DNA from 3 places in the Lysinibacillus sp. FSL L8-0312 genome. Region 3 is predicted to be linked to each of the others. Evidence: riboswitches for the same ligand, from Rfam matches in the RefSeq annotation. Region 3 holds a riboswitch; each other region holds the start of a gene.
The links. A riboswitch is a leader RNA that binds a small molecule or an ion and turns the genes downstream of it on or off. The one in region 3 is predicted to bind cobalamin.
Positions count from the first base shown of each region.

Region 1: another riboswitch for cobalamin. It lies ahead of MHI22_RS04340 (glutaredoxin family protein); the one in region 3 lies ahead of MHI22_RS03535 (ABC transporter substrate-binding protein).
Region 2: another riboswitch for cobalamin. It lies ahead of mmgD (citrate synthase); the one in region 3 lies ahead of MHI22_RS03535 (ABC transporter substrate-binding protein).

Region 1 is NZ_JBBOOV010000001.1:834,493-840,703, reverse strand. It holds gene MHI22_RS04365 (M1 family metallopeptidase) at 1-513, opposite strand, end outside; gene dut (dUTP diphosphatase) at 900-1,337, opposite strand; gene nrdF (class 1b ribonucleoside-diphosphate reductase subunit beta) at 1,349-2,317, opposite strand; gene nrdE (class 1b ribonucleoside-diphosphate reductase subunit alpha) at 2,305-4,398, opposite strand; gene nrdI (class Ib ribonucleoside-diphosphate reductase assembly flavoprotein NrdI) at 4,395-4,754, opposite strand; gene MHI22_RS04340 (glutaredoxin family protein) at 4,751-4,975, opposite strand; cobalamin riboswitch at 5,090-5,267, opposite strand; gene MHI22_RS04335 (hypothetical protein) at 5,551-6,207, opposite strand.
Region 2 is NZ_JBBOOV010000001.1:824,008-830,218, forward strand. It holds gene MHI22_RS04280 (DUF2089 domain-containing protein) at 169-534, shown strand; gene MHI22_RS04285 (SHOCT-like domain-containing protein) at 548-934, shown strand; gene MHI22_RS04290 (hypothetical protein) at 944-1,225, shown strand; gene MHI22_RS04295 (NUDIX hydrolase) at 1,281-1,754, opposite strand; cobalamin riboswitch at 2,003-2,197, shown strand; gene mmgD (citrate synthase) at 2,391-3,512, shown strand; gene prpD (2-methylcitrate dehydratase) at 3,611-5,044, shown strand; gene prpB (methylisocitrate lyase) at 5,219-6,133, shown strand; gene MHI22_RS04315 (acyl-CoA dehydrogenase family protein) at 6,178-6,211, shown strand, end outside.
Region 3 is NZ_JBBOOV010000001.1:665,707-671,917, forward strand. It holds gene MHI22_RS03530 (translation factor GTPase family protein) at 1-378, opposite strand, end outside; cobalamin riboswitch at 561-747, shown strand; gene MHI22_RS03535 (ABC transporter substrate-binding protein) at 911-1,903, shown strand; gene MHI22_RS03540 (precorrin-3B methylase) at 1,954-2,631, shown strand; gene MHI22_RS03545 (S9 family peptidase) at 2,703-4,691, shown strand; gene MHI22_RS03550 (class I SAM-dependent rRNA methyltransferase) at 4,789-5,985, opposite strand; gene MHI22_RS03555 (alpha/beta hydrolase) at 6,048-6,211, opposite strand, start outside.

The sequences.
Region 1 (6,211 bases), 170 kb from region 3:
ACCATTACTCTTCGTAAATCTTAAGCCCTCTTCAGGCAGAGTGAACTCATAGGAAAAATAAACTTTCATTTCTTGATGAGGTTTCAATTTTTCCTGAAGCTGAATGTTGAGTGTATCTTTTTCAAGGGTGTAAGCTGCCGTTTTTCCATCAATGGTAATGTTATGGAACGCAATGGTAGATGGATGCTCCAGTTCGGGTGAGACAGCTTTTGTAAACATATTAGGTATAAAATAAAATATCAATTGTTCCCAATCATCGGTAGAGAGGTTTTTAACAACAACGGTTGATTCTAGCTGAAATTTCCCGTCATTATCCATCTTAAGTGCCATATCATATTCACTAAAATTACCAGGGCTTATCGCCTTTGGTATAAATTCTTCTGTATTCACCTTTTGAGCAATAGTAGACGCTTCTTTCCCTTCCTGTTGATTGAACTCACAAGCAACGAGAAAAATACATACTAGTAATAAACCTGTACTCCATAATTTCTTCTTTATAATTTCCGCCCCCAATCCCAACACTATTAGCTACAATAAAAATGGTATATATATAAATTTTATATTATTATCCCAATTTAAACCATATACTTTCGATCTTTCATCTGGAATCTAGTTAATTACCAAGATGAACAAAGAAAGAAGAGCACATATTCGTGGTGATATGCTGCCTATTAGGTAGACAGATGAAAATTAAAAGCTGTTTATATTTTTAGATGTAGCTGTTGATTATGCCGTAATGGGATGACTTTGGTAAGTAACCGACGTCATCTTTTTTAATGTCCATTGCTTTCATGTGTAGCTCTGCTAAGCTTTAAACAGACTATCCTTACTGACAACAAAAAAATCCTGCATGTATATACACACAGGATTTCTTTGTCATCTTTTTAAACTAATCAATTCTATTTAGTACCACTTGCTCCAAATCCAGATGCTCCTCGGATCGTTTGTGATAATTCATCTACTTCTACTAATTGAATGGATGGAACAAATTGAATGACCATTTGGGCGATACGCATAGATTTTTCGACGATAAACGGTTCTTGGCCGTGGTTGATTAAAATAACGCCGATTTCCCCTCTGTAGCCTTCATCAATTGTGCCTGGGCTATTCAGTACGGTTACACTATGCTTTAATGCTAGTCCACTTCTTGGTCGAATTTGGGCTTCCGTTCCTTTAGGTAATTCAATCTGTATACCTGTTTTAATAAGTTTGGCTACGCCTGCTGGTATTTCTACTGCTTCAATGGAGTAGAGATCCATGCCCGCATCACCAGGATTGGCTTGCATTGGTAGTATTGCATCCGCGTGTACTCTTTTGATTTTTACTTCTACGTTCATTGTTCTCCATCCTAACGATTAAAATTAAATGTGTCATCTGTAATTGGCGCTACTTTTGCTTTAGCATAGGTAGCTCCCTTTTGTGAAAAGAAATCATATGTGGAGCCTTCATTACGAATACCGTTCATCACAATCGGATTGACTTCTTCTTCTGGAAACATTGCTTCAAAACCAACATTCATTAAGGCTTTATTAGCATTATATCGTACATAGGCTCTCACTTCAGGTGATAATCCTGTTTCCGCATAAATATCATCCGTATATTTCATTTCATTCTGATATAAATCTAATAATAGCTCATAGCCCCATAAATTTAGCTCTTCTTGTTTTTCTTTTGAAAATTGCTTGAATAGATTTTGAGCAAAAAATCCAACTGCGACACCATGGATGGATTCGTCGCGTAAAATAAGTGAAATAATCTCAGCACTGTTTCGTAGGAAGCCTTGTCCTCCTAAGTACAGCGGGTAGAAAAAGCCAGAATAGAAAAGGAAAGATTCGAGCATAACGGAGGAGAACATCGCTTTCCATAAGCTTTCTGGATCGTTTTCTTCGATACTATTATAAATATCCGCAATTTTATTGGCCTTATATTGTAGAAACTCATTTTTTTTGACCCATTCAAATAACTCATCTATTTCTTTGTTTGTACAAAGCGTTGTAAAAATATAAGAATAGGATTTGGCGTGGATTGCCTCAAATGCATCAAAAACGGTTAGGACAGCCTTCTCTTGTAAATCGTCTGTATAAGCGGCCACACGATTCATCCCTATATTGGTCTGAACTGTATCCAGTAACGTTAATCCCGCGAACACTTTTTTATACGTGTCTTGATGCTCAAAGCTTTTCCACTGTTTGATATCTTTACTGACCGCAATTTCCTCAGGAAACCAAATTTGCTTCCATTGCTGGTCCCAAAATATTTGGGCAAGTTCACTCGTTGCCTTATTCCAATTGACCGCCTCATAAATTATATTTGACATGCTACACACTCCTCTAAGCTTTGTAATCGTTGACGAACATAGTAAACGGACTTAATGCCCTTTACCCATGCATAAATGTATACTTTAGCTAATTGTTCAGTTGTCCAATTATCTGTTACATAAAGCGTCATGGAAATACCTTGGTCAACGTGTTTTTGAGAAGCAGAGTACAAATCAATTAAATCATACGGATTAACATCATATGCCTCTACATATAAATGACTGTTATCATTTGTTAAATGAGGCATTGGATAAATCGTTCTACTATCTGCATAATCACGAACCTCTACACGCTCAGTACATGGCGCAATAGAAGCCGTACAGCTACGTATGTAGGAAATACTGCCAGTTGGTGCAATAGCCAAACGATAGGAATGGAATAGACCATATTGCATCACATCTTGCTTAAGCGTTTCCCACATGTTTTTCGTAATGATTGGAACATTGCCAAGTGCTTTTAACACAACGGGTGATAGTTCTTCGTCGATTTTATTGACATATTGGTCAAAGTAGCTACCTGATGCATAATCACTGTCCTCAAATCGATAAAAAGTTGCAGCTTTTTCTTTAGCCATTTCCATCGATGATTTGAGTGAATAAAAGTTCATTGCTTCCATAAAACGATCCATGAAATCAATCGATTCTTTAGAGCCATATAAAATGCCCTCCGTCACAAGATGGCCGTGGAGGTTCATACAACCAAGTCCTACTGAATGCATTAATTGATTGGCTTTTGCAACAGACGGTACATTTTTAATGTGCGTCATTTGCGACACATTTGTTAATAGGTGCATAGCCGTATCGATTAAGGCTTCGAAATCATTGACCTTACTTGCTGCATGAATATCAATAGACCCTAAGTTACAGGATACATCTAATCCATAGTCATTCGGTTGATCTTGATCTGTAATAATGCTTGTTTCTTGAACTTGCAGGATTTCGGTACATAGATTGGACATTTTTACGCGACCGATGTTTTTTAATGGATGCACTTCATTGACATTATCATCAAAAATTTCAAACGGATAGCCCGATTCAAATTGTGCTTTTTTCACTTCTGTATACAGCCTACGTGCATTCAAACGTTTAATTTTACGAATTTTAGGGTTATCAAGTAGCTCATAGTACATATCTGAAATGGAAATCTCAGACATGCGTTTGCCATATTCTTTGAAAATATCATATGGGCTGAACAAGACAATATCTTTATCACGTTTCATAAGTTCGAAGAAAATACTTGGTATAATTATTCCTGTTGATAATGTTGCGAGGCGAATTTTATCATCGGCATTCGGTTTTTTAGATGAAATGAAATTTTCAATGTCTGCATGGAAAATATTTAAATAGACAACACCAGAGCCATTTCGCTGCCCTAGTTGATTGGAATAACTGAAAGAATTTTCTAACAGTTTAGCAACTGGGATGACACCACTGGCACGATTTAGAATCTCTTTAATAGGGTCACCTAAAGGGCGTAAATCAGTTAAGTTAACTCCAACCCCACCGCCAAGTCTTGATAGCTCTAAGCAATAACCAATATTTTCAGCAATACTATTCATGGAATCATCCATCGATAATTTAAAGCAGCTCACTAATTCACCACGTGCTTTTTTACCACTATTTAATGCTGTTGGTGTAGCAGGCTGATAAGCTTCCATCATTGCTTCGACAGAACGTTCTGCTAGCACCGTATTCCCTTGTGCTAAATACAAGGCGATAATGACAATACGGTCCTCATATTTTTCTAAAATCTCTTCTCCATCACGACTTTTCATAGCATAGCTATCGTAAAATTTACTTGCACTCATAAAGGATGGGAAGCGGAAATTATAATCATATGCTTTTTTGTACAACTTCTTAATAAATTCCATTTCATACATGTCGATAAATGCTTTCTCGTAGTAGCCCTCATCAACTAAATAACGGATTTTTTCTTCAATATCAATAAAGTAACGTAAACGCACGTTGACATACTCTAAAAAGTAGCGGCGTGTAGCTTCACGATCCTTTTCTAATTCAAGTAGCCCAGTTGAACTATAACGATTCAGTACGTCATTATTTAGCTTTAAATAGGTTTTCATCTTATTACCCTCGTTTCATAAAACGTTTGTATGGCTTCATAATCTGTTTGATTGCCTCGTAAATCTAATTTTCTTACTAAGGGTACATGATAGGTAGCAGCGATTTTCTCGCCAGCAGCCCCAAATACGTTGTGCCCAAAGTTACTATTCCCACTGGCAACTACACCTTTACAAAAATCTCTGTTTTTTTCTAAAAAACGTTCCACTTTTGCAGGGATATCGCCTAAGCCATCAGTATAAGTAATTAAAAGATAAGGCTTATTCAATTGTAATTCCTCAGAGAGCTCAACAGACTCTGCCCTTAATTTGGAAACAATATTCCGGACATTTCCTGTACGACTTGCGTAAACGATCATAGAACAATCATCTCAATATGAGAAACTATGTCCTTAACATCTCCTATAAATGTATTATTCATTTCTAAAACAGGCACACTTAAAAAACCTGCATCGATTATTGTTTGTTTAGCTTGTTCATCGTGATCAATGTTGACAATTTCTGCATCAAGTCCTGCACGTTGTAATTCAGATTTTACCCAAAGGCATTTTGGACAGATTGTTTTCGTATAAAGTTTCATAGAAATCCCTCTTTTCATATAATAAAAAGCTATCTCCTCTAGAGAGATAGCTAAATGGAAACGTTACCATACCAAAAATACTGACGTTCCCATTTCTTAATCCCCGAAGAAATGATTAATTGTTTTATAGAGGCAGGTCTCCTGGCTTTGCTTCATCCTCTGATTCCCTTCCCATGCGAATGCACAGTGGTTGTAATCATTGTCAGCTTCACAGTTGCGGGGACAGCGTCGGAATTGTACCGAACTTCCCTTTTAAACTACATATAGTAGCACCTATATAAAACGAACACAATATATAGTTGTTGTTCAATAGTTTTAAGTGTACCATCCTTCATATAAAAAGTAAATCTAGATTCTAAACTTCTTTATTTTTTGATTATTCATTATTTTCGATTATAACTTTCGAAGGAATTTCACCATCTATTACTTATATCTTAATTCATTGTGTATCTAAACTATGTACGAGATTTTTTGTTACTACGGATCTATGAGCATTAAATATACTAGCGTATTTCACATAGAAACAGCCTATATTCTAAAGAATAATAGACTGTTTGACATGTCGAACGTATGGATTACTCGATTTCGACAAATAAGGACAATTCCTTATAAAATTCAGGCGTTGCTGCCGAATTCACTTGAAAATGAGGATTATATTTTGATAAAAGTTTATAGAGAGTAGTTGCGGTTAACAGACTCTGTTCTCGATCGAAAGCCCTGAAACTTTCATAGACCTCCTTCACTTTACCATTTATTGAATGACAAAAAAACTGTTGAACATCTGCATCCTCTAAATAATCCTTTTCCCATCTGTAACATATTAAATTTGTTAGGAAAAACATTTCTAATCCAGGCATTTTTCCAACTTCAATGAGCAATGACATTCCATAATGAAATGCATTTTCCAACCATTTTATGCCGTGGCGATCTTTGTAAAAGCGCATCAACTTTTGTAACCCATGTCCTTGCTCCTTCACTAGATAAGCATGGATATTTGTATGACCAGCAGTTCTTTCCCATTCATCGAGAGAGAATTTATACTTCCTTACCAGTTTCATCCAAAGCTTTTGAAGCTTGTCTTCAGAAAGGTATTGTGTTTGTTGATTCCATCTTAGAAAAATGTCTAAACTTTCTAATACCAAGCCTCTTTCCATTTCAAAATGATCCAATTTTCTATATAAAACTTTTTGATTCATATCTATGTTGTCCATTATGTCTTCAGATTTGTTCATTTTG
Region 2 (6,211 bases), 160 kb from region 3:
CTATTAAAGAAACGCCATTTTGCATTAGAATGGTGTTTTTCTTTTTATTAATAATATTAATCAGGTAATTAACTTTATTGATATTTTCATTTAATAAATTAATTTTATTATTTACTTTTTTAAATTATTTGGTATATAATCAATTTAACTTAAAGGAAGGAGTTCACTATGGCTTATCAAGTAATCACAAATTGTCCTGTCTGCAGTAAAACATTGAAAATTACGAAGTTACAGTGTTCTCATTGTCAAACGACGATTGAAAATGAGTTTGAATTGTCGAAGCTAGCATCCTTATCACAGGATCAGCTTCATTTTGTGGAAGTATTTTTAACATGTCGAGGGAATATTAAGGAAGTAGAAAAGGAACTGGGCATTTCGTACCCAACTGTGCGAGGCAAGCTAAATGACATTATCTCATCCCTTGGCTATGTCCAAAAGAAGAAAAATGAAGTAGACGAGAAAAAAATTGTAAGCATGTTGGAAAATGGCGAAATCACAACTGATGAGGCCATAAAACTCTTAAAAGACGAATAGGGAGGAATGCTACATGAAAGAGGAAATTACTAAAGTGTTAACCATGATTCAAGAGGGAAAAATTGATGCTGATAAAGGGTCAGAGCTGATTCAAGTGTTACAAGAGAAAGAGGAGTCAGGTAATAAATTTCTGGAAAAAACGAAGTATTTAGATAAAACGTTAAAGGTTCGTGTGGTGTCCACTGAAAATGATAATGTCACTGTGAATTTGCCTATAAAACTTGTCAAGGCTGTGTTAATGGCTGGACACAGTATCGCTGCGAGTATTCCGCAATCGGAAAAATACGTGAAAGATATCGATATCAATCTTCTTCTTGAAGCCATCGAAAATGAATTAGATGGACAAATTGTGGACATAAAATCGGCAAACGGAGATACCGTTTCAGTTTTCATTGAGTAGAGGCGACTTATGATGCATGTAAAAGTGAAAGCAAAAGACGTTCGTTTTACCGTTCCTGTTCCATATGCTGTGCTAACCATTGTTCTTTCCATTTTGACTTCAAAATGGATTCAGCAAAGTGTCAACAAATGGACAAAGGCATACTTCGACAGAAAAAAAATCGACTTTTCCTTTCCATTCATTGACAAAGAAATGCTCAAGCCTATTATCAAGGAACTACAAAATTATAAAGGGCTCGTGCTAGTAGATGTCAAGGCACAAGACGGTACAGAGGTTAAGGTTAGACTGTAATAACCTAATAGTTAAGATGGGAGCATGTTTTCATAAAAAGCATGCTCTTTGTTATTTAAAGAGAATTCTTTGCAAAAGAACTATCTAAATTCCACAATTTGTCCTCTAGATTGTCTAAGAGTGTTTTTGTTCTTTTCTCAAGATGATCTGGTAGCTCATTTTTACTGAAATAGGTAAGATTCAAACTCTCACCATCCCTCATCTCTAATACACCACTGACATTTTTCGCACTATAAAGATGAATAACTGTATAGATTTCATCCCCATTTGGATATTGAAAATAATAATTTGGCCCTGAAAAAACACCAATCAAGTCCAATTCATTCGCTACCAGTCCTGTTTCTTCATGAAGTTCACGGGTAGCAGTTTCATTCAGTTCCATTGAGCCACCAGGTAATCCCCAATCCAACGTATCTGAACGATGTTGAAAGAGAATTTTCTTGTCATCGTTGACTACAAGAATTGTCGCCCCGATACTGATAATCGGTCTACTACCGATGTGTTTCCTTAATTCTGAAATATAGCCCATATGTGCTCCTCCTCTATATTATAAAAAAACTATTCGCCTTTCTTATTATAAAGACCTCTATTTTACTTATAACCCTTGAAAATGGAGTTATGGGTATAGATGAACAATCTTTTTTTGTACAAAATAATGCTCAAAAATGCAGAATAGTCAATCAAAAATGAAAAATAGCTTTTTATAATCAGTCTTTTCTGAATTTTACCTATATTGATTGTTTTGAAAACTCTATGTTAAGGTAAATAGACAAATTGAATATGCTAAATTTTGGTGGTTCAAATGGGGTTCATTCCATTTGATTAAAAGGGAAGTTGGTGAGAGTCCAACACTGTCCCGCAACTGTATTTAGGAGCTCGATAACAAGGCCACTGTTTTGTTTGTCAAAATGGGAAGGTGTTATTGAAGTGTTGATTATAAGTCAGGAGACCTGCCACAAAATAAGCATCAATTGACCTACGAGGATAGGGAGGTGTTAGCTACTGCATGATTTTTGTGAATTCCTGTAAATTCACTGTTATTTGGTCTGTCATGCTTTTGTAGATTAACAACTTCTAAAAAGGGGTAGAAGTTGTTTTTTTGTTGTTCTTTCGTGTTGGAATGGTAACGCTTACAAGAATAATTAAACAAAGGGGCTGTCATTGAATGGAGTTAACTTATTCACCAGGTCTTGATGGGGTCATTGCTGCTGAAACAAAATTATCTTTTTTAGACACTGTAGGAAGTCAAATAGTTATTCGAGGCTATGACTTGATTGAATTATCACAGCGATATTCGTATTTAGATATTGTGTACTTATTGCTGCATGGAGAAATACCAACTACCGAGCAACAGGCTGACTTACAGGACAAATTAAAAGCACATTATCAGGTTCCACAAGAGATCTTCCAAATCTTCAAGCTCTTGCCTAATGAAACACATGCGATGGATGGACTGAGAACTGGAATTTCTGTTTTAGCAGGCTTTGATCAGCACATCAATGATCGTTCTACTGAAATGAACTTGACGCGAGCTTATAGACTTTTAGGCGGTATGCCTAACATCGTAGCCAATAGCTATCGTGTCTTAAACGGACAAGATGTTGTGGAGCCAGATAGTCAGCTTTCCTATAGCGCCAATTTTTATTACATGATTACTGGTAGAAAACCAACGGCGTTAGAAGAAGAAATTTTTGATCAGTCTCTCGTTTTATATAGTGAGCATGAGATGCCAAATTCGACGTTTACAGCTCGTGTTATTGCCTCTACACAATCTGATTTGTACGGTGCTTTAACTGGAGCTGTCGCATCATTGAAAGGAAATTTACATGGAGGGGCCAACGAGGCAGTCATGTACATGCTTCTAGAAGCCAAAACAGTAGCAGGCTTTGAAGCCTTGCTGAAAAATAAACTGCAAAATAAAGAAAAAATTATGGGCTTTGGTCACCGTGTTTATATGAAAAAGATGGACCCAAGAGCACAGATTATGAAAGAGGCTTTGCATAAATTATGTTTGGCACAAGGGGATGATCGCTTATATCACATGTGTGAAGCTGGTGAGAAGGTGATGGCACAAGAAAAGAGCTTGTACCCAAATTTAGATTATTATGCAGCACCAGTATACTACATGCTTGGCTTGCCAATTGAAATCTATACACCTATCTTTTTTGGCTCACGAACGATTGGCTTATGTGCTCACGTCATTGAGCAGCATGACAATAACCGATTATTTAGACCTCGTGTCCATTATATTGGCGAGCGTCATAACCTTGAAGAATTGTCGGTATAATCAAGTTTTAACAACTCGCCATAGAGCTGATGGGCATTCTGACCAATGCCTATCAGCATACTAGTATATCAAATTCATGCCTTGAAAGGAAGATATAGATGATTAAAACAAATGACATATCTAAGACAGATCAATTACTTACAGATATTGCGGATTACGTAGTCAATACAACTATTACAAGTGAAGAAGCATACGAAACGGCACGCTATGTATTATTAGATACATTAGGGTGTGGCATTTTGGCCTTACAATATCCTGAATGCACGAAACTTCTTGGCCCAGTAGTACCAGGCACAGTCGTTCCCAATGGTACACGAGTTCCAGGCACTTCCTATGTTCTTGATCCTGTAAAAGGTGCCTTTAATATCGGTTGTATGATTCGTTGGCTGGATTACAACGACACTTGGCTTGCGGCTGAATGGGGACACCCTTCTGATAATTTAGGGGGCATATTAGCTGTGGCTGATTATTTGAGTCGCGTGCGTGTTGCTGAAGGGAAAGAGCCACTTAAAATGAAAGACGTATTAGAAATGATGATACAGGCCCATGAAATACAAGGTATTCTCGCATTAGAAAATAGCTTAAATCGTGTTGGGTTAGACCATGTACTGTTTGTCAAAATTGCGACAACAGCTGTTGTGACAAAGGCATTAGGTGGCACTCATCAGGAAATTGTCAACGCCTTATCAAATGCTTGGATTGATAATTCGAGCCTACGAACATATCGCCATGCACCGAATACGGGTTCTAGAAAATCATGGGCTGCTGGTGATGCAACAAGCAGGGCAGTACACTTAGCCATGATGGCTGTGAAAGGCGAAATGGGCTATGCAACGGCCTTATCTGCACCTGGCTGGGGCTTCCAAGATGTTCTCTTTAATAAGCAAGAATTAAAGCTTGCTAGACCACTAGCATCTTATGTGATGGAAAATGTTCTATTTAAAGTTTCTTATCCAGCTGAATTCCATGCACAAACAGCTGCCGAATGTGCCGTTCATTTACACAATGAAGTGAAAAATCGTTTACAGGACATTGAACGCATTCAAATTACGACCCATGAATCCGCTATACGAATTATCGATAAGGAAGGACCTCTTAATAACCCAGCTGATCGTGATCACTGTCTTCAATACATTACAGCAATAGGGCTTATCTATGGCGATATTACAGCAGACCACTATGAAGATGAAGTGGCTGCAGATCCACGTATCGATAATTTAAGAAATAAAATGGTGGTTGTGGAAAAACCCCAATATACAATTGATTACCTAGATCCTGAGAAACGTTCGATTGCCAATGCTGTTCAAGTTTATTACAAAGATGGCACATCATCTGAGCTTATTGAATGTGAATATCCTTTAGGACACCGTTTCCGTCGTGAGGAAGCATTCCCTCAAATCATCGATAAGTTCCAGCAAAACATTAGCACCCATTATTCTCAAAAACAATACAGCAAGATTAATGAAGTTTGTGCTGATCAAGCACTTCTTGAAAATAGTGCTGTTCATGAATTCGTTAATTTATTTGTTTAACTTCTTTCAGGAAATTAAAGCCTCTGGCGAATGTCACGAATCGGGAAGGAGTTAATAAAGGATGTTAGCCTAAAATCCTCCCATCCTTGCGATAACGGCTAACTGACCTGCATCACAACCACTTTCGGACGTAAATATGCCGAGGCATCATTGATTATTAGGAGGTTTTTATAGATGGCGTGGATTGTAAATGAAGCAATAGCACAAAAACAATTGGCTGAACAATTTCGAACACTCATTACTCGTTCAACGATTTTACAAATCCCAGGAGCTCATGATGCAATGGCTGGCTTAATGGCTAAAAAAGTTGGCTTTGAGGCATTATATCTTTCTGGCGCTGCCTACACTGCCAGTAGAGGTTTACCTGATTTAGGCATGATTTATTCAAATGAAGTTGCACAGCGTGCGAGCGAAATTATTCGTGCGACTAATTTACCGCTGCTAGTGGATATCGATACTGGCTTTGGTGGTGTCTTAAATGTTGCCCGCACAGCTCGTGAAATGGTAGAAGCTGGAGTAGCTGCTGTACAGCTAGAGGATCAAAATCTTCCCAAAAAATGTGGTCATTTGAATGGGAAAACACTCGTTGCTCAAGAGGAAATGATACAAAAAATAAAAATGATTAAACAAATAGCTCCTACGTTAGTAATTGTTGCCCGCACAGATGCAAGGTCTGTAGAAGGTTTAGAGCAGGCTATTTTAAGAGCTAAAGCTTATGTAGCAGCTGGGGCAGATGCCATTTTTCCAGAGGCTCTCCAAACAGAAAAAGAATTTAAACATTTTGCTAGTGAGCTAGATGCTCCGTTATTAGCCAATATGACTGAATTTGGACAAACACCGTATTATACGGCTAAGGAATTTGAAAAGATGGGCTATTCGATGGTTATATATCCCGTTACATCGATGAGAGTAGCAGCCAAAGCCTATGAGCAAGTATTTGGCTTAATAAAAAAGACAGGGACTCAAAAAGAAGCTATTGAGGATATGCAAACAAGAAGTGAATTATATGAAACCATCTCCTATTACAAATTTGAAGATTTAGATAGTGAGCTGGCGAAAACCATCTTACCTAAAGAGGAAATAAAGTAGGAGAAAAGTTTACTTTTCTCCTCTTTCTTTCAAGGAGGACTAGCATGGATACATTAGAAAACAAAATGACCATTTTTA
Region 3 (6,211 bases):
GATAAAGAAGAATGTTGGGACATGGTATTTGCGTAAAAGCTGCCACACGGTTTCCGTATGACCCTGTACGCCCTCGACCGCACTAATGATAACAATGGCATAATCCATCACACGAATGGCGCGCTCCATCTCAGGGGAGAAGTCGACATGCCCTGGTGTATCAATCAACGTGTATGTATCGTCGCCTATGTTCATGCGACCTTGCTCGGCAAAAATGGTAATACCACGCTTGCGCTCTAGCTCATGATGATCGAGAAAGGTATCCTGATGATCCACTCGACCACGAGCTTGAATGCTTTGTGTATGAAAAAGTACTTGCTCAGAGAAGGTTGTTTTACCTGCATCCACATGCGCAAGTACACCAATTGTTTTGTACATAACCTATCCTCGTTTCTATCTATAGCTATCTTTTCATTGTAACAGAATACTAGCCTATATATTTCTTGTAAAATAGTTCGTATTTTTGTCGAAATAGTGCTAATATAATGATGATTATATATTTAGCAATATACTACTGATTGAGCTACAAATTTTCTTCTGCTAGTCTATCAATAGTATTAACCATTATAGAACGTATTGGTGCAAATGGCATTTGTCATTTGCTTAAAAGGGAAATCGGTGCAATTCCGATGCTGTCCCGCAACTGTAAATGGGGAGTCTGTACAGCATGCCACTGTAGTTTAACTATGGGAAGGCGTATAGATGATGAACCTAAGCCAGGATACCTGCCAGTATGTGTTTTTTGACTAAGAACCACGAGGATGGGGATAGTGATAAAGGTAATGTACCGTTTTTTCACTATGCTACTCTCTTGGCGACAAGAGGGTTTTTTTATGCCCTTCCCACGAATCCTGGTAGCAAAGAAGTCTTTGATTTCTTTCTATAGATGAACAACAAAGGAGAAAAGGACATGAAGAAATGGGAAAGTTTATGGCTGGTGATGGTCATTGCCTTGGTCGCTGTTTTAGGGGCTTGTAATGCAAAGGACAAACCTGAATCAGCAGCGCAAGATGAGAAGGTTGAGCCATCTGAGGCAGCAACGGAAGTAACCATTGACAATAATGAAACAACTCAAACATATAAGGAAGCACCTACAAAAGCGATTAGTTTAAATCAGCATGTGACAGAGATTATGCTAGCGCTAGGCTTAGAGGATTCCATGGTAGGCACAGCTTACTTAGATGATAAAATCTACGAGCCCCTACAAGAAGCATACGATAAAGTGCCTGTGCTTTCTGATCAATACCCAACGAAGGAGCAAGTAATTGATGCCGAGGCTGATTTCTTATATGCAGGCTGGAAGAGTGGCTTTGGTGAAAAGGGTGTTGGAACACCGGAAGAGCTTGAGGAGTTAGGCATTCATACGTATTTACATACGGCTTCCAATATGACAAAGCCAACACTAGAGGATATTTTCACTGATATTCGTAATATCGCAAAAATTTTCCGTATTGAGGATCGTGGAGAAGCCTTAATTGAGCAAATGACGCAAGATGTGGAGGCAATTCAAGCTAAATTACCAAAAGATAGTGAGAAATTACGTGTTCTCGTATTTGATAGCGGTGAAAAGGATGTCTTTACAGCTGGTCAAAACTTTATGAATGAACTAGTGTCAATCGCTGGTGGTCAAAATATTTTTGGTGATGTGGAATCAGGCTGGACAACCGTGTCGAAGGAAGATGCGGTAGACCGTAATCCCGAGGTAGTTGTCGTGATCGATTATGGTGAAACAACGGCCGAACAAAAGATTCAATTCTTAAAAAATGATCCAGCATTAAAGGAGATGGAAGCTGTTAAAAATGATCGCTTTGTCATCCTGCCACTGTCAGCTGCGTCTGAAGGCGTTCGTGCGGCACAGGCTATTGAAATTTTAGCGAAGGGCTTCTATCCTGATAACTTTTAAAATTCCGAGCTAGCATTGTGCTAGCTCCTTTTTCATAAGGAGCGATATCAATGAATGCATTTCAGAAAAACGTACCAGATCAAACATTTGAAACACTTAATCGTCATGGCGAATATACACGCTTAGCTGTCAGCCCGGGTATTATTAATAAGCATTATACGCCTGCACAATTTCAAAAAATAGCAGAGATTGCTGGCGAAAAGGGGGCGATTAAGTATTCGGCCTCCTATAGTATTTTAGTGTCCATTCCAACGAGTGCCGTGACAGAGGCTATGCAAGCCTTACGAGAAGTGGGTCTTTATGTTGCACCATCAGGACCCATCATCGCGATGAAGGCCTGTGATTTTTGTGATGGTGAAAAGATGGAGGCTGCTCCGATAACCGAACAGCTTTATCATGCTTTAGAGGGGATCGAGGTACCTGCAAGAGTACGTGTTAACATCAATGGCTGTGCGTCAGCCTGCTACAATGCAGTCTATGATGATATTGGACTCGTTTATCAGCAGGAGAGCTTTGATGTTTACTTAGGTGCTGTACCGATGGGGGCAAAGGCGCAGGCGGGCACGTTATTTGCGAAAAAGGTAGGTGTCGAGCACATTGAAGATTTTTTGCTACAAATGATGAACCTTTATAAGGAACATGCTCGTCCGAATGAACCCTTTTTTAAATTTTATCACAGAACAAAATCAACCGAATATTGGGAATTAGTAAAAAAATCAATTAACTAGCAGGAATATTACTTAGGGTGTCGAAGTATTGTAGTAGAGTACAGAAAATGACAATACAAAGGAGCAAGAACATGACATCGAAACAAGGGATTCAACCAGAAGATCTTTACCACTTGAAATCAGTAGCCGATCCACAGCTCTCACCTGACGGGACTGAGGTAGTTTATGTTGAGACACGTATTGATGAGAAGAAAAAAGATTATGTCTCGAATTTGTTTTACATAAACCTGAAGAACAAAACACCACAGCAATGGACATTTGGGGAGGATAGAATAAGTTCTCCTATATGGTCACCTGATGGTAGTCAAGTTGCGTTTTTATCCACTAGAACAGGCAAGTCGCAAATTTATGTTCTTTCAAAAGCAGGCGGAGAGGCAAAGCAGGTGACATATTGTAAAAATGGTGTGACATCACCTGTGTGGTCACCATGCGGCAAGAAAATGGCCTTTTCTATCAAGCTAGGTAAAGATGAAACGATTTTGGATAAGGTAACGGATGAAAAGAAAGAAGAAAAAGAACTAAAGCCTCTAGAAATAGACAAGATGAAACATAAATCGGATGCTGCAGGTTTTTTGGATATGGAGCAGTTTAGTCAAATTGCGATCGTCTATTTAGAATCGGGCGAGTTAGAGCAAGTGACGAAAGGAAACAATCATGTCCATCTTGGTACATGGTCACCTGATGGTCAATATATGACGTACTTAGCTGATGTAGCAGAGGATACAGATTTTTCATTTAAGAGTGATATCTATTTATTAGATGTAGAAACAAAGCAAGCGCGTCCGTTAACAGAGGGAACAGGTATGTATTACCAAACGTCATGGTCTCCAAACAGTCGCTTCATCTCTTTCATAGGTAGTGAAAGAGAATTTGAAAATGCTACACAAGCAAAGCTATGGCTCTATGATTTGCAACAAAATCTGCTGACATGTGTAACAAGTGAATTTGACGCCCCTATTGGGGATTTTGCAATCGGCGATTTTCTTCAAGGTGTGGTGTCACCACGTGTTCAATGGTTGAATGATAATCATAGCTTCTACTTCCAAGTAACAGATCACGGTAATGCTGCGATTTATTTCGGAAATATAGATGGTGAAATCTATCCAGCTATTCACGATGATCAATATGTCTATGGTTTTTCACTTGATGCACAACATGATCAAGCAGTCGTAGCCATTAGTACAACGACGAATCCTGGCGATTTATTTTTCGTCAACCTAAAAACGGGTGAAAAAGAACAGCTGACGTCCATCAATGAAGAATTTTTAAAGACGAGAGCATTAGCTGTTCCAGAAGCCATTGAATTTGAGGGAGCAGAGGGCTGGAAGGTAAATGGTTGGATCATGAAGCCAGTTGGTTATGAGGAAGGGAAAAAATATCCTCTAGTGCTTGAAATTCATGGCGGGCCACATGCGATGTATGCCAATACTTATTTTAATGAGTTCCAAATTCTAGCTGCACAAGGATTTGCGGTGCTATATACGAACCCACGTGGCAGTCATGGCTATGGTCAAACGTTTGTTGATGCAGTGCGTGGTGATTATGGTGGCAATGATTATGAGGATCTAATGGCGGCTGTGGACTATGTGCTGGAGCACTATGATTTTATTGATGCAGACCGTCTCGGGGTGACAGGTGGGAGCTATGGCGGCTTTATGACCAACTGGATTGTTGGCCAGACGAATCGCTTTAAAGCAGCTGTGACGCAGCGCTCTATTTCGAACTGGATTAGCTTTTACGGTGTCAGTGATATTGGGTATTACTTTACAGATTGGCAAATTCTTGCGGGACTTGACGATATCGAAAAGCTTTGGCATCATTCACCGCTGAAATATGTCAATAATATCGAAACACCATTGCTCATTTTACACGCTGAAAAAGACTATCGCTGTCCAATTGAGCAGGCGGAGCAATTATTTATCGCCTTAAAGCATCGTAAAAAAGAAACAAAATTCGTGCGCTTCCCTGAGTCCAATCATGAACTGTCAAGGAGCGGAAAACCAACTTTAAGAATCAATCGACTTGAATATATTCGCGATTGGTTTGTGAACTATCTATAAGTAGTATTCAGAGGTGACTTAAGAAATGAATTTCTTAGGTCACTTTTTTATATAAAAAGACAGAATCATAAAGAAATGATTCTGTCTTGAATTCCTGTTAGTCCATTTTTTGAATAAAGACGACTTTCAAATAATTAAATTCAGGGTATTCACGTGAAACACGGAAATCCTTTGGTAAACCGTATTCCTCTACAATTTTATAGCGTGTACGAGTTTCTTTAAATGCTTGGTCAATAAAGCCTTTAAACTTTTTCATCCCAAAGCTAGCATTATTTGTGGAAGCGACAATGATGCCATTTTTAGCGGTAATAGCAATGGCATCCTTCAGTAATTTAGGGTAGTCCTTTGCTGTTGAAAATGTCATTTGCTTCGTACGGGCAAAGCTAGGTGGGTCTAATACAACAAGATCAAATTGTAAGGCGTGACGCTGCGCATATTTAAAATAATGGAAAACGTCCATTACTTTAATATCCTGTGCTTCATAATCAATTTGATTCACACTGAATTGCTCAATGGTTTTGGCAAGACTGCGTTTAGCTACATCCACACTTGTTGTTTTCATGGCGCCTCCTAGAGCAGCTGCCACTGAAAATGCTCCTGTATAGGAGAATGTATTAAGCATGTTTGTATGGTTTGCATAACGCTCACGAATAGCCAAACGTACCTCGCGTTGATCTAGGAAAATCCCCGTCATCGCTCCGTCGTTTAAATGAACTGCGTATGTCATACCATTTTCCTTCACCATGATTGGAAATTCACCAGGCGTGCCCGTCACAAAATCATCCTGTTCAATATACTGCCCTTTGCTATCAAAGCGTTTTTTCTCATAAATAGCTTGGTAGTTCACCGTCTCAGCAAGCGCCTCATACACGACATCTTTCAAGGAGTAAATGCCCTCACTATACCAGCTCACCATGTAGTAGCCATTAAAAAAGTCAATCGTGAGACCGCCGATGCCATCTCCTTCACCATTAAATACACGAAAGGCTGTTGTGTTTTCATTGTTGAAAAATGCTGCACGATTGTCGAAGGCTTTTTTGAATTTTTTCATGAAAAAAGTCTTATCGATGGTTTCGTTCACATCAGTTGTTAGCACCCAGCCAATCCCTTTATTTTGAATACCGTAGTATCCTGTACCAATAAAACGATTATGGTGATCCATGAGCTTGAGAAGCGTACCTTGCTCAGCAGGTAGGCGTCTTGCATCGACCGCATCCTTTGAAATAAGTGGATAGCCTTTTTTTAATTGCTCAGAATAGGGCAGTTGTATTTGTAATGTCATTGTTTGTGTCATCATGTCATCCTTTAAAAAACGTTTTGCTCTATTATCGCACTGTTTGAGCTGGATAGCCAAACTTATTTCAAGAATTCCACAATTTTTGCCACCGTTTCGTTTGTGGCATCTTCAAAATAATTCATTTTACTGAAATAACTATGAATTAAACCTGGCATTGTGACATGTTCTACTGCAACGCCACCAGCTTTTAGTTTTTCTGCATAGCTTAGTCCTTCATCATAGA